DNA from 3 places in the Chryseobacterium sp. sg2396 genome. Region 3 is predicted to be linked to each of the others. Evidence: riboswitches for the same ligand, from Rfam matches in the RefSeq annotation. Region 3 holds a riboswitch; each other region holds the start of a gene.
What was found. A riboswitch is a leader RNA that binds a small molecule or an ion and turns the genes downstream of it on or off. The one in region 3 is predicted to bind cobalamin.

Region 1: it holds a riboswitch for cobalamin, as region 3 does, so the genes downstream of both, ACED20_RS12695 (acyl-CoA thioesterase) here and ACED20_RS17885 (TonB-dependent receptor plug domain-containing protein) in region 3, are expected to answer to the same signal.
Region 2: it holds a riboswitch for cobalamin, as region 3 does, so the genes downstream of both, metE (5-methyltetrahydropteroyltriglutamate--homocysteine S-methyltransferase) here and ACED20_RS17885 (TonB-dependent receptor plug domain-containing protein) in region 3, are expected to answer to the same signal.

The regions. Positions count from the first base shown of each region.
Region 1 is NZ_JBHGAQ010000011.1:65,581-70,131, reverse strand. Features, by position in the region: gene ACED20_RS12710 (GEVED domain-containing protein) at 1-284, opposite strand, end outside; gene ACED20_RS12705 (ATP-binding cassette domain-containing protein) at 649-1,323, shown strand; gene ACED20_RS12700 (hypothetical protein) at 1,626-2,426, shown strand; cobalamin riboswitch at 2,489-2,673, shown strand; gene ACED20_RS12695 (acyl-CoA thioesterase) at 2,776-3,159, shown strand; gene ACED20_RS12690 (HD family hydrolase) at 3,474-4,064, opposite strand.
Region 2 is NZ_JBHGAQ010000014.1:69,304-73,854, reverse strand. Features, by position in the region: gene metE (5-methyltetrahydropteroyltriglutamate--homocysteine S-methyltransferase) at 44-2,350, opposite strand; cobalamin riboswitch at 2,695-2,880, opposite strand; gene ACED20_RS14965 (hypothetical protein) at 2,916-3,494, opposite strand; gene ACED20_RS14960 (hypothetical protein) at 3,512-4,090, opposite strand; gene nudK (GDP-mannose pyrophosphatase NudK) at 4,109-4,551, opposite strand, start outside.
Region 3 is NZ_JBHGAQ010000019.1:82,330-86,880, forward strand. Features, by position in the region: gene ACED20_RS17880 (hypothetical protein) at 1-150, opposite strand, end outside; gene ACED20_RS17885 (TonB-dependent receptor plug domain-containing protein) at 161-1,990, opposite strand; cobalamin riboswitch at 2,022-2,198, opposite strand; gene cdd (cytidine deaminase) at 2,666-3,148, opposite strand; gene namA (NADPH dehydrogenase NamA) at 3,252-4,304, shown strand; gene ACED20_RS17900 (DUF2752 domain-containing protein) at 4,342-4,551, shown strand, end outside.

The DNA.
Region 1 (4,551 bases), on a different contig from region 3:
CACGGTGATAAAGCGGTTATTGTAAAGGAGTTAACAAAAATCTGCGCAACGTTGACCCACGGAGAAGCCGGATACATCCTGAATCTTATCATATAAGAAGTTGCAGTCAGATCGGTGGTCCAGGTTACCGTTCCGGAAGTCATGGTGATATTGGAAACCTGTACATTCGCGGGCACCGTATCACAAAGATAGCAGTAGCCGGGATCTCGCGCCGGTACATTTTTGCTTTGAAAAAATGAAATTCCTGAGAGAAAAATAAAGAAAAAAAGTAATTGTTTTATCATATTTAATGGTTAAGATTGTTTTCAAAAGTTATTAAGTAAGCTAAAGATAATGAATTAAATCAAAAACTTATCTTTATTATATTTGAAATATGATTAAAATGCTAAAAATCCTTTGGATCTTTTATATAAAATTGCTCATTCCGGCCGTATTGTTTTCATTGCTTTTAGCTTTTCAGACGGGGTTCAACATCGGTAATTTCGGATTCTGCTTCCTTATTATTTTCCCTGTTTTTCATTTTTTAATTTATGAACTGAGATTTAGAAATGAGTACGTGTTCTTTGCCAATTTCGGTTTTTCAAAATCGTTTCTTTGGATCACTACCGTTTCAATCGGTTTTGTTATTAATCTGATCTCTAAATTTTTATGAATAAATTACATATCGACAGAATTACAAAATCCTTTGGTTCAAAGAAAATTTTACAGGATGTCTGCCTAAGTTGTGAAACAGGAAATATTACGGCCTTATTGGGACGAATCGGTTCGGGGAAATCCACTTTACTTCAAATTATTTTCGGAACTATGAAAGGAGATTCTCAATTTATCAAATACAACGAACAGGTGCTGACGAAGCAATCGGACAGACGAAATAAGATCGCCTATCTTCCACAAAGCCCAATGTTCCCGAAGCATATTAAAATTAAAGAACTGATTCCTTTGTTCTGTAACCCGGAAAATACCAGAAAACTTTTTAGTGATGATCTCCTCCGGCCATTCCTGAACAGGACCGTAAGAAATCTTTCCGGTGGCGAAAGAAAACTGGCGGAAGTAATGACGGTCATCCATTCCGAAGCCGAATTTATCCTGCTGGACCAGCCCTACAGCGGCCTCTCTCCCATCTTCACCGAAAAAGTAATGAAAATGATAAAAGAAAGATCCAAAGAAAAAGGATTTATCATTTCAGATTTTGATGTGCAGAATTTGATAGAGATTTCAGACGACATTTACGTTCTTCACGATGGCTCTTTGAAGCGAATTAAAGACTTAAATGAATTACAGCGGCATTATTATCTGCCCGAAAGTAGTATTCAAGTAAAATAAATCTGCGGTGGGAATCAGGTAACAGGCTGGAAGAATGCGGGATACCGGAAGCTGATCTGGTCAGCATACTGGCTGACGTTCCTGGATATCGAATGATCTAGCTTTTTTATTAAAATAACAAAACGCAGACTTTTGAATAGTATTCTCATCATTAAAAATCAAAAATTTTCAAACGGCTGCATATTTTTTTAATCCTTTGCAGCATTTAATTTCAAATAAAATCTAAATCTTTTGTGACTTTTGTGGTGGAATAAAAAGTTTAAACAAGTTTAATTTATATATTTGGACTATTAAAAAATTTCATGATGATTTCCGTATCTAAAGCATTGTATATATCCGTTTTCAGTATTTTTTCCGTGGCTTTTGCCAAAGGCCAGAACAAAGTTCCTTTCGGGGTGGTAAAAGCTGAAGAAGGCTATGCTATGGTACGGGTCCATAAAGATGATTACCGGAAAATCGTCGATAAGATCCGCATGAAGACGGGTGATGTGTTTATTTACGAAAAGCCGGCTCCGGGAGAAACCGAGTGGATCTGGATCAAATATCCTGAAAGAGAAGACACCGAAAAACCTTTCGTACGGTATGACAGCATTACCAAAGAAGGCATGGTGAATAAAAACCGGGTGGTTTTCGTAGACAAGCTTCCACAATTTACCCCCTCCAAATCCAAGAACGGGAAATCTCTGATCTTTACCGATGATTCCAATCCGAAAATTCCGGGAAATCAACGGACCAAAGTTATTATCGATGTCTACCCTTCTTATGCAAAGATAAAAAAGCAGGAGAAAGATGCGGAAGGAAATATCCTTAAAGTGGATAAGGTAAAAGCATGGGGCGTAGGAAAAGAACTTCCTGAAGACCTAACCGAAATTAAATCCGTACGGGTTCAGCAGCCGGGACGGGGCTCCGTTTTCGTAAGGGATGCCATCAAGAATATGTTCCAGCCAACCATGGATTTCAATAATGTGGGCGTAACGGCCATCGACAACGACCATATTTTCCTTTATATGATCAATGGTTCCGGACAGAACCGTTATACCACGATCTGGACCATTAAGCAGGGAAAGGCCGAAAGCCAGATCATTTTCAAAAATCCTGAATAATTCATCAATAATCATTACTTTTGTCATCGGAAAGTCTTTCTATCGGCCTAATAGCTGTATTTTGAACTTTCCAGGAAACCGGTTCTGCTTAACCGCAGATTAAAAGGGAATCGTGTGAAAATCACGAACTGTCGCGCAACTGTAAGTAACTGCAGTCTTTATTAATGATCCACTGTCCGGAGCAACGGATGGGAAGGAAATAAAGATGTTACAAGTCAGGAGACCTGCCTTTTCTTTACCATAAAACTTTCGCGATTTGAAGTTTATTGACCAGACGGACAACGGAGATTCCCATCTCTGCTCTGCTGTTATGTTATCTATTTCATTTCGCTTTAATTAATAATGAAATATGACGACAGAAGAAAGAATTGAAAAGTCCGAAACCCGAATTTTCAAAGCGGTTTTTCCCAATACAACCAATCATTACGATACGCTTTTCGGAGGTACGGCCATGCAGCTGATGGACGAAGTAGCCTTTATTGCAGCCACCCGCTTTGCCAGAAAACGCGTGGTGACCGTAAGCAGTGACAAGATCGATTTCAAAAGGTCGATTCCTGCCGGGACCATTGTGGAACTGATCGGAAAGGTAGTTCATGTAGGAAAAACCAGCCTGAAAGTAAATGTGGAAATCTATACCGAGCAGATGTATTCCTACGAAAGGGAAAAGGCCATCGTAGGTGATTTTACTTTTGTCGCCATTGATGAATTCAAGAAACCGATCCAAATCCTATAAACAGGTTCCGGCGACCAAAGTTCGCCGGAACTCATACTTCTCATTGTTTTTTTAATCAGTTTCGGCGGGCTTTGCCCGCCGATTTTTATTTTATGAATCTGCAAAACCTGGATATTTCAATGTAAATTCGATAATATATAATTTATTTTCACTGATTTAAAAAAGAAAAAAAATGATCAGGATTTTAACTAATTTTATCCCTTACGCAGATCATTTGATATTTCAGACTGTTATCGATATGCCAATTGAAAAAACCTCCAGCCTCCAGCTTCCATCGTCCAACCTTTTAAACAGGCTTCTATTTCAGGTTTACTTTATTTCAGCACCTTCTCTGTTTCCAGGTTTTTAATCAGTAGCAGCTGGAACGCTTCTCCCAATTCATCAGATGCCCGGCTAATGGCATTTTCCAGCATATTCCGGATCTGTTTTTCCGTTATACCCGCTTCAGTCCAGCTCTTTCCCGAGGTATGCGAATTCAGGATAAAAGGCATAATGCGGTCGATCGCACAGGCAAAAATGGCATCCGGCGTCTGCTCTTCTTCAAATTCAAGCCAAAGGTTAAAAAATTCGGACCGCAACGGTTCATCCAGAATACCGAAAATCTTCTGGGCTGAAATTTTTTCCCGTTCAAATTTCCCGACCATCGCCGCTTCGTCAAATATAAAAGTATCCCCTGCTTCAATTTCCACCAGGTCATGAATGGACAGCATGCGGATCACCCTCAGCAAATCGATATCTGCTCGGTTTTTAGCATACGGAAAAAGAATTTGGGCCAAAATAATAATCTGCCAGGAATGTTCTGCTGTATTTTCCCTTCTTGAATCGTCGGCATTGTAATTTCTCCGCTGTACATTTTTCAGGGCGTCCACCGCCAGGATAAAGTCGATTTCTTTCTGGATCTTCATTGCTGTTTTGTTTAAGTGATGGTAATTTTTTGCAAAAATACGGCTTTTGAAGATAATTTTATTTAATGTGAGTACGGTATAACAAATGGTTGAACTTATCGACATCTAAAATGCTACATTTGCGATCAATTGCATCTGGTAAAAACTTAATGTTTTTATTGTGGTTAATTTGGCTAAAAGCCAATTATCGCACATTATCAAATAAATGGGCTGAAGCCCATTTCTATTGATTCAGCAATACCTTTTTTATTGATTCCTTTTCTTTAATTAGCTGTATCAGTCGCAATAAATATGACCGTTTCAAATTTTTATACCGTACATCTGATTATACATAAAAATAAGCGGCATTACATTTTATCAAAAATAATCTTGCACCTTCCTGCACTATGAATACAAAATTTCCTTGTGTGCTTGCGATTCCCAACATCAACTTTTTAAATTCCATACAATCACTATGAGAGATTAGTTGTATTTTTAAGGTAAATAT
Region 2 (4,551 bases), on a different contig from region 3:
AGTCCCGAAAGACTCCTGAAATAAATATCAATAATTAAAGCATTTATAACGCAAACACTTCACTCATTTCTTTTGACGCAGCAACCATTGCGATGAGGGCCTTTTCGGTTTCTTCCCAGTGGCGGGTTTTCAAACCGCAGTCGGGATTTACCCACAGCTGTTCCGCCGGAATTACGGCCTGTGCTTTTTTCAGCAGCTCCACCATTTCTTCTTTTGACGGGACTCTGGGTGAGTGGATGTCGTACACCCCCGGACCAATCTCATTCGGATATTTGAAATCGGCGAAAGCATTCAGGAGCTCCATCTGGCTGCGGGAGCATTCGATCGTAATCACGTCCGCATCCATGTCGGCAATGTTCTGGATTATGTCGTTAAACTCAGAATAGCACATATGCGTATGGATCTGCGTGGCATCCTCCACGCCGCTTGCGGAGATACGGAAAGCTTCTACGGCCCATCTAAGGTAATTTTGCCATTCAGCAGCTCTTAATGGCAGCCCTTCACGGATCGCCGGTTCATCGATCTGGATAATCCTGATGCCTGCTCTTTCCAGGTCGGTCACTTCATCGCGGATCGCCAGGGCGATCTGTTTACAGGTCAGAGAACGAGGCTGGTCATCACGGACAAAAGACCATTGAAGGATCGTCACCGGCCCGGTAAGCATTCCTTTTACCCATTTTTTTGTCAGGGACTGGGCATATTCCGACCAATAAACGGTCATCGGAGCCGGGCGGTGAACATCTCCGTAAATTACGGGCGGTTTTACGCAGCGGCTTCCGTAGCTCTGTACCCATCCGTTTTGGGTAAAGGCAAATCCGGCCAGCTGTTCCCCAAAATATTCCACCATATCGTTTCTTTCAAATTCACCGTGAACCAAGACATCAATTCCGATTTCTTCCTGCCAGCGGATGGTCCTTTCTGTCTCCTGCTTCAGTAACGCATCATATTGTTCAGCATTGAGCTTACCTTTTTTGAATTTTGCCCTCCAGTTCCTTACTTCCTTTGTCTGTGGAAACGAGCCGATCGTAGTCGTAGGAAACAATGGAAGCTGAAGGATATCCTGCTGGGATTTTTTTCTCGCTTTAAATGGAGAAGATCTTTTGGCATCTTCATCCGTGGTTACATCAACACGGTCTTTTACATCCTGATTATGAATTAAGGTTGATATCCTGCGGTTCTCAAGGGCTTTTTTATTTTCAGCGAATTGCTGCAAAGTATTATAATCCGGATTTTCTGAAGCTAATTTCTTTAAGATTACAATTTCATGAACTTTCTGCTTCGCAAAAGCCATCCACTGCTTTATTTCAGCGGAAAGGATATCTTCGTTTTTTTCCAGATCAAGATCGGAAGGAGCGTGGAGCAGCGAACATGATGGTGCTATGAATACCCGTTCAGAACCTATTTTCCGTACCGCTTTTTCAATGAAAGATAAAGATTTCTCAAAATCATTTTTCCAGATATTCCTACCGTCAACAATTCCAAGTGAAAGGCTGAGGGTTTCGGGAATCGTATTTAAAGCTTTGTCCAGCTGTTCCGGGCATCTTACGAGATCGATGTGCAGCATGTTTACGGGAAGTGCGGCTGCCAGGGAAAGATTGTCTTTCAATCCTTCAAAATAAGTAGCAACGATGAATTTGAGATTTGGAAATTGTTTCCTGATTTCAGCATAGACAAATCCGTAAGCTTCTTTTGCTTTTCCACTTAAATCCAGTGCCAGAAACGGCTCATCAAACTGAATGTATTCCGCGCCATGGTTTTCCAGTTCCTTTAAAATCTGAAGATAAACAGGAAGAAGGTTCCGTATTAAATCCAGTTTATCAAAACCTCCTTCTTTTTCTTTTCCCAGCAAAAGATAGGTTACCGGACCGATTATTACCGGTTTTGCACGAATTCCCGTTTCTTTTGCGTTGATGAATTCCTGGATGATTTTGTCTGAAAACAGACTGAATTCCTGGTCTTTCTGAAATTCAGGAACGATGTAATGATAATTGGTATCAAACCATTTCGTCATTTCCATTGCGGTAATATCCAGGCCTTCCTGCTGGAATCCTCTGGCCATGGCAAAATAAAGATCGGTCTCCTGCTTTTGGACGGCCAGTTGCCTGTACCGCTCCGGAATCGCGCCCACGGTAAGGGTCATGTCCAGTACCTGGTCGTAATACGAAAAGTCATTGCAGGGGATAAGGTCGATGCCTGCCTCCTGCTGAAGTTTCCAATGATTGTTTTTGATGATTTTTCCGGTCTCCAAAAGATGGTTAAGATCGGTTTTGCCTGTCCAATACTGCTCGCAGGCTTTTTTGAGTTCTCTGTTGCTACCAATACGCGGATAGCCAAGAATGTGCGTTTGCATGTTCTTAAAAACTTTTAAATGAAACAATAATTTTAAAAGCTCTCCAGATGCTTCGCAATGCTTTCGGAAAGGAGTGGTTAGAAATGCAATAAGATACCGTAAAGACGTAATTTTTCCATTAAAAAAGGAAGTTGATTTAAATTTTACTATTACTGATACGTTTCATTGAAACCTCCAAATAAAAATCGGTGACTTTTGGAAACATATTTAAAAGTATGACTTTCAAAGACTGTCTAACCGTTTTCACGTATATATAAAGAGATTAATGTAAACGCTAATAGGATTTTAACTCCATACGTTCAACAGTATCATCTGTGTGACTAAAAAACTCCGAACCGCGAGAGCATTGTCAATTCGGAACAGGCAGGTCTCCTGACTTGTAACAGTTTCTGTCATCCTTCCCGTTTGCACAGTGGATATACTCGGACAAAAACCTTTGGGGTATTACTTACAGTTGCGCGACAGCTCGTGATTCTCACACGATTCCCTATTAATCTACTTTACGTAAAACCTTTTCCGTTTGATGAAGGATGTTAAAGAACTATTTTCGGAACAAATGTAGGAATTATTTTTTAACCTCTGTCAATGCTTTAGTACTAATAGATAGCGTTAACAGGGATAATGCCAATCCCAGCGACTCCGCGATATGCCGTTCCAGCATTTCGCTGTTTTCCAGCGGATAATAAAATTCTTTGGGATTGACAAATACATTGTTGTATTTCGTGCGTTCGCTCGCACCATCGACATCGATCGGTAAAAGTCCGGGTTTCTTTTTCCGTTGTACGGTAACCAGTCCTTTAGAGGTAACTTTGGACTCCACACAGCCCACCAGCGCACCTCTACCCAATAGATCAAAACAGATTACGGTATAAATTCCGTTCGGAACCAACTGGCCGGGCGGGAGAATGCAGGCATAGAGAACATGGGGTAAATTGGTAATACCACGTGAAATTTCTGCTGATAATGCCATGCCTTTAAATTTTTCGTACTTGTTTTCAAGAATTTCTTTCAGTCCGTTCAACGCCTCCCTGACGGTCATTATGCCGGGATCGTTGGTACGCAGCGGCTGGCATTTTACAACAGGATGAGCCTGCCGGAATTCGCAGATGGTGTTGAAATAATCGGAAATCGTAGAATTTTTCATTAAAATGAAAATGCAGTTTACTCTGTCCGCTGAAAAATATGCGTCAGCTTCGCATTTCTTATAAAGTCTTCTGTAGGAGTGTTTTTATCTGCCTTCTTATCGGTCAGTTCAAAATAATAGATCATCAGGTTCGGAAACTTCGGATCCTTGCAGACTACCTTGAATCTGCGTATGGTCGGGTCATTGCTTAAAAAAGCAAGCTCCGTTCCGCCGCTGAGCCTGATGTTATTCACCTCAAAAGCGTCTTTCCAGTTTTTCTGAAGCTTTGCGAATCTTTTTTGGGTTCTGTCGCTGTCTTCATTTTCAAATTTATCAACCTGATATTCGGTAAGTATCTGAGGATAAACCAGTCCTTCTTTTAAAAGAAGAGTTGTAATTTTATCGGAAGGATCATAGAAAACAATCTTATTGTCGAACAAGATCTGCTTATCGTTCAGCGTTATTTTTCCGTCGAATTTCCTGTAATTCTTCTTTTTGTAACCGTTTTTAAAATGTTCAATGACGGCTTTGTCTTTCGGACCCGGCTTATCGGTTTTCTGTGCGTAAACAGGGGCTGATAGCAGTAAACATAAACCTGCGGTATATAGTGGTTTCATCTTTTTACCTTTAATTTTTTATAAAATCGATTTTATTCTGATATGCTGCAACAGCATTATTGTTTTGGCATCTTTGATCTCCCCTGAATCAATCATTTCGAGGGCTATTTCAAAATCAAGTTCCAGAACTTCAATATTTTCCCCTTCATCATCCAGGCCACCGCCTTCACCGGTCTTCATCTCTGTGGTATATTCTGCGATGAAGAAATGAAGTATTTCCGTAACGGAACCCGGAGACATATAGGCTTCGAAAATCTTTTCAATATGGGAGATTTTATATCCGGTTTCCTCTTCGGTTTCCCTTCTGATGCACTCTTCAGGATTGTCGTTATCCAGAAGTCCGGCACAGGCTTCGATCATCATGCCTGATTCATTTCCATTGATAAACGTAGGAAGCCGGAACTGTCGCGTCAAAATCACCGTCTGGGAATCTTTGTTGTACAATAGGATAACGGCACCAT
Region 3 (4,551 bases):
TGGTGTGGTGAACCCTCCTTCATTGGCAATGATAATACCGTTGGCATAATCCTGCTTTTGTGTTTCCATTACAATTTCATCATCGCTACAGGCAATGTTGAACAACAGCGCTGAAGCAAATGCAAGAGATAAAATTTTTCTGATTTTCATTTATTTTTATTTAAAAATTAATATTCAAATAGACGCTGTAATTCCTTTTGGGCAGCGGATAGAAAGCAGTAGTCTGATAGATTTCATTAAAAATATTGTTCACCTTGCCACCGATTGTATAATTCTTCAGGAAGGTTCCCGAGATTCCTGCATTCATTACAAAATACGGTTCGATGGCCGTACTTCTTTTTTCTTCACTGTCGGCATAGGTAAGTCCGTTGTACATCCCCTGGACATATATTTTCAGGAAAGAATAGCGGTAATCGATATTTCCGAAAAACTTATGGAGCGGAACATACATCATCTGTTTACCCGTCTCCACATTGGTGGATTTCGTGTAAGAATATCCGAGATTCGACCTCAGGCTATGTTTCCCGAATTTTCTTTCATATTCAATTTGAGATTCCAGGCCGTAGGACTGCACTTTATATGTATTTACCGGCGAATAATTCCCCATACTGGTAGGGATCCAGGTGATCATATCGGTGATCCTGATGTAGTAAGGTGTCAGCATAAGCTTTACCCCGGCGATGGTAAACTGGTTTTTAAGGTCAAACTGATAAGCTGTTTCAGGTTTCAGGTTCATATTTCCGCCGGGCTGCCAATACAGGTCGTTAAAAGATGGGTATCTGAAATTTTTAGCGGTATTCAGGTTAAGGTTATACCATTTTGTAAGATTCCAGTTTCCCGAAAACGAGAGCAGGACCGGTGAACTATAATCCTCAACGAAATCCTTTTTGATTCCCGCTTCAAAACGTAAATCTTCTGTTGCGAAATACCGCAGCAATCCGGCTAACGAACCTACCTTCCGGCTGACCTCTTTAATGCCGCTCATATAACCTTCTCCTTTGTTTACCTGGAATTCTCCAATGATGTTGAGATTCCATTTCGGACTCAGAAAATAATTAAAATCGTTCTTCAGGATATAATTTTTACCTGTTCCGCCACTGCTTTTGGGGTTGCTGATGTTGTCGAAATACTGGAAGTTTTCTTCCGTATAGGCAGCCCTGAAAACATTATTCAGCTTAGGAGCATTCCAGTCCCAGACCAGAAGGCTTCTTACATTCTGGGTTTCATATTTGGTTTTGGTCTGGCTGTCGAAAAATACAGGAAAATGCTGGTCTCCGTTGAAAAATTCGGAAATCCATGAAACCTGGTGATGTGGAGCAATTTTATAGGCTGCTGCAAAATTGAAGTTCGTATTGGAATATTCCCCGTTTAGGTTGATATAATTTCGGGATTCCTTCACCTCATAATCATTTTCGCTCACCGAGTAATTCCCCGAAAATTTAAAGCTGAATTTCTTGTTTGAAAAAGAAGCTTTTGCAAAGTTATTATAAGTGCCAAAAGAGGCGGCTTCGGAAAAAAGGGAAGCATGAAAACCTTTATTAAAATCAAGGCTGTTGTTGAGATGTACTGTTCCCCCGATGGCTCCGCTTCCATAAATAACGCCCACACTTCCTGCTTTTACATCAAGCTGGTCGAATCCCATCGACGGAATATTATTCACATCTCCTTGTCCCAGAAACTGAGAATTGATGTTAATACCATTCCAGACAAAAGCGGTGTGGCCTGCCCCGGTTCCCCGGAAGGAAGGCGAAGAAACTGCGCCCCGTCCGTTTTCTTTGATGTAGACCGGCGATTGAAAACGTAATATCTCGGAAAGATTCGCTGAGTTTTTTTTTGCGTCTTCCGGACTGATGCTGTTCACTTTATGGAAAAGCTTCACTTTGCTCATCTGGTTATCGAAAACATACACCGTATCGATGGTTTTCTCCTGCCCGAAAAGAAAACAACCGTAAGACGAAAACAGCAGTACTAGAGATCTTTTTATATCCATTCTTTTTTTGCCTTTCCTCCGAAGACAATTATTTAAAAAATTAGATTCTGGCAGGTCTCCTGACTTTCGCTTTCTACACCTTCCCGTTTGCACAGTGGTTTGTCGTAGAAATCTTTTGCGCGATCTACAGTTGCGGGGACAGTTCGGGATTTTCGCCCGATTCCCTTTTCATTCCAAATGATTGGAAACCAAAATTTTTGCAAAGATAAACTTATTCACCGGAAAAGCAAATTCCGAAACCGAATAACCCCGAACTGTGGTATGGCCACTATAAAAACTATAAGCAATTATAAATAAAAAACCTGCCATAAGTAAGCCTTCTCCAAATTCCCGTCTATTTCCTCACTCGTTCTTAAACCCTCAAACTTAAAACCTTTTAAAATATCAGGAGCTGTTTCCCGCTATCCGCTGTATCTTTTGGGTCACAACCTCTGCTCTGCTCCATCCGCAACCCAAAAGGATGCCGCTTCTATCGGGGCTAAAAACCATAAAAGAATATCTTGACGACCTTCAGCTACTATCGGAACATCAGTTTTATCAGGATAAAAAAAATAACAAGAAAAATATGCGCAAACACTCCCCTCCGAGCTGGAGGGGCGGATCAATTTTCAAAGAAAATTGAGACGGGGTGGTCTGGAAAGTATAGCTGGTTGAAGTAGAAAAATGGATAAGACCTTACAGGAAAGTAGCATCAAAATAAAACGGCAGCAGATCCTTGATCGCATGTACTTTCACCACTTCCTCATTCATGCTCGAAAAATAAAGATCGATATTTTCATGTTGTTTGGTTTCATACTCCATCAGGCTTTGCCGGCAGGCACCGCAAGGAGGGATCGGCGGATTTTTCTCATGGAATTCTTTCGGTCCGCCAACCACGAAGATCTTTTTGATTTTCACATCCGGAAAATTGGCGGCGATCCAGAACAAAGCCGTTCTTTCCGCACAAAGGCCGGACGGATAAGCCGCATTTTCCTGGTTGTTTCCCGAATAGATTTCCCCGTTTTCCAGCAGGACGGAACAACCTACCAGGAAATTGGAGTAGGGAGCATACGCATTTTCGCGCGCTTCTTTGGCTTTTCCGAATAATTTTTTTTCAATATCGTTCAGCTCGGTGCTATTCTTAAAATACTCGTAACTGATCTGAGTTTCTTTTTTCATATATTGTGGATTAAAAAAAGGGGGATAAAAGTACTTCTTTTTCATGAGCTGGGCAATATAGGCCTGTTCTTTGCAACTTTCAATTTTTTAAAACCAAATTAAAATGTTATATACTCCAATTAAATTCAGAAATGTTGAGTTGAAAAACCGTTGGGTGATGTCGCCCATGTGTATGTATTCCTGTGAAAACGGGCTGGCCAATGACTTCCATTTTGTACATTACGGCAGCCGTGCGCAGGGCGGAACGGGTTTAATTATTCTGGAGGCTACCGGAGTAGAACCCCGCGGAAGAATTACCAACCACTGTATGGGAATCTGGACGGATGAACAGGCAGAGAAGCTTCAGAAAATCGTAGAATTTGTTCACAGCCATTCGGAAAGTAAAATAGGAATCCAGCTGGCCCATTCCGGAAGAAAAGGTTCTACCTGGAACAATGTTCAGATTCCGGTAGAAGAAGGCTGGGAAACCGTGGCCCCGAGTTCTATTCCGTACCATCCGAAAGAGAGAATTCCGCATGCTTTAACGCTGGAAGAGGTAAAAGAGCAGGTACAGCATTTTAAGCTGGCGGCAAGAAGGGCGGCAGCGGCCGGATTCGATGTCATTGAAATTCATGCGGCGCACGGCTATCTGATTCACCAGTTTTTATCACCGCTTTCCAATATCCGGACAGATGAATACGGCGGAAATTTTGAAAACAGGATCAGGTTCCTGCTGGAGGTTGTGGACGCTGTGAATGAAGAGCTGGATGAGAACATTGCCCTGTTCGTCAGGATTTCCGGAACGGAATATGCGGAAAACGGCTGGAATGTAGACGACAGTGTTACATTATCCAAAATCCTGAAGCAGCATAAAGTAGATCTGGTAGACGTTTCCAGCGGCGGAAATATCCACGGTGCTAAAATTGAAGTGCGTGCAGGCTACCAGGTTCCTTTTGCTTCAAAAGTACGTAACGAAGCGGAAGCTGAAACCGGAGCGGTTGGACTGATTACCACTACAGAACAGGCGGAAGAAATCCTTCAGAAAGGAGAAGCCGATCTTATTTTTATTGCCCGGGAAATTTTAAGGAATCCGTATAAAGCAGTCCAGGGATCGTTCGAAATGGATGAAGACTGCTTTTTCCCACATCAATATTTAAGAGCTAAAATTTCTACTTAATTATTTATTATATATTTGAGAAACAAAAATCTTTCCGATGAAAATAGAAGACTTTATGCTCCCATGCCCGATAAAAAAAATATTCGGGGTAGAATGCTTCGGCTGCGGTACGCAAAGGGCTATTGTCATGGTTTTTGAAGGTAGGTTTACAGAAGCATTTCACATGTTTCCGGCAGTGTATACTTTATTGCTTTTTTTTACAACTGTTGTTCTCAATTTTGTAGATAAAAAAAGGAATTATGGAAAC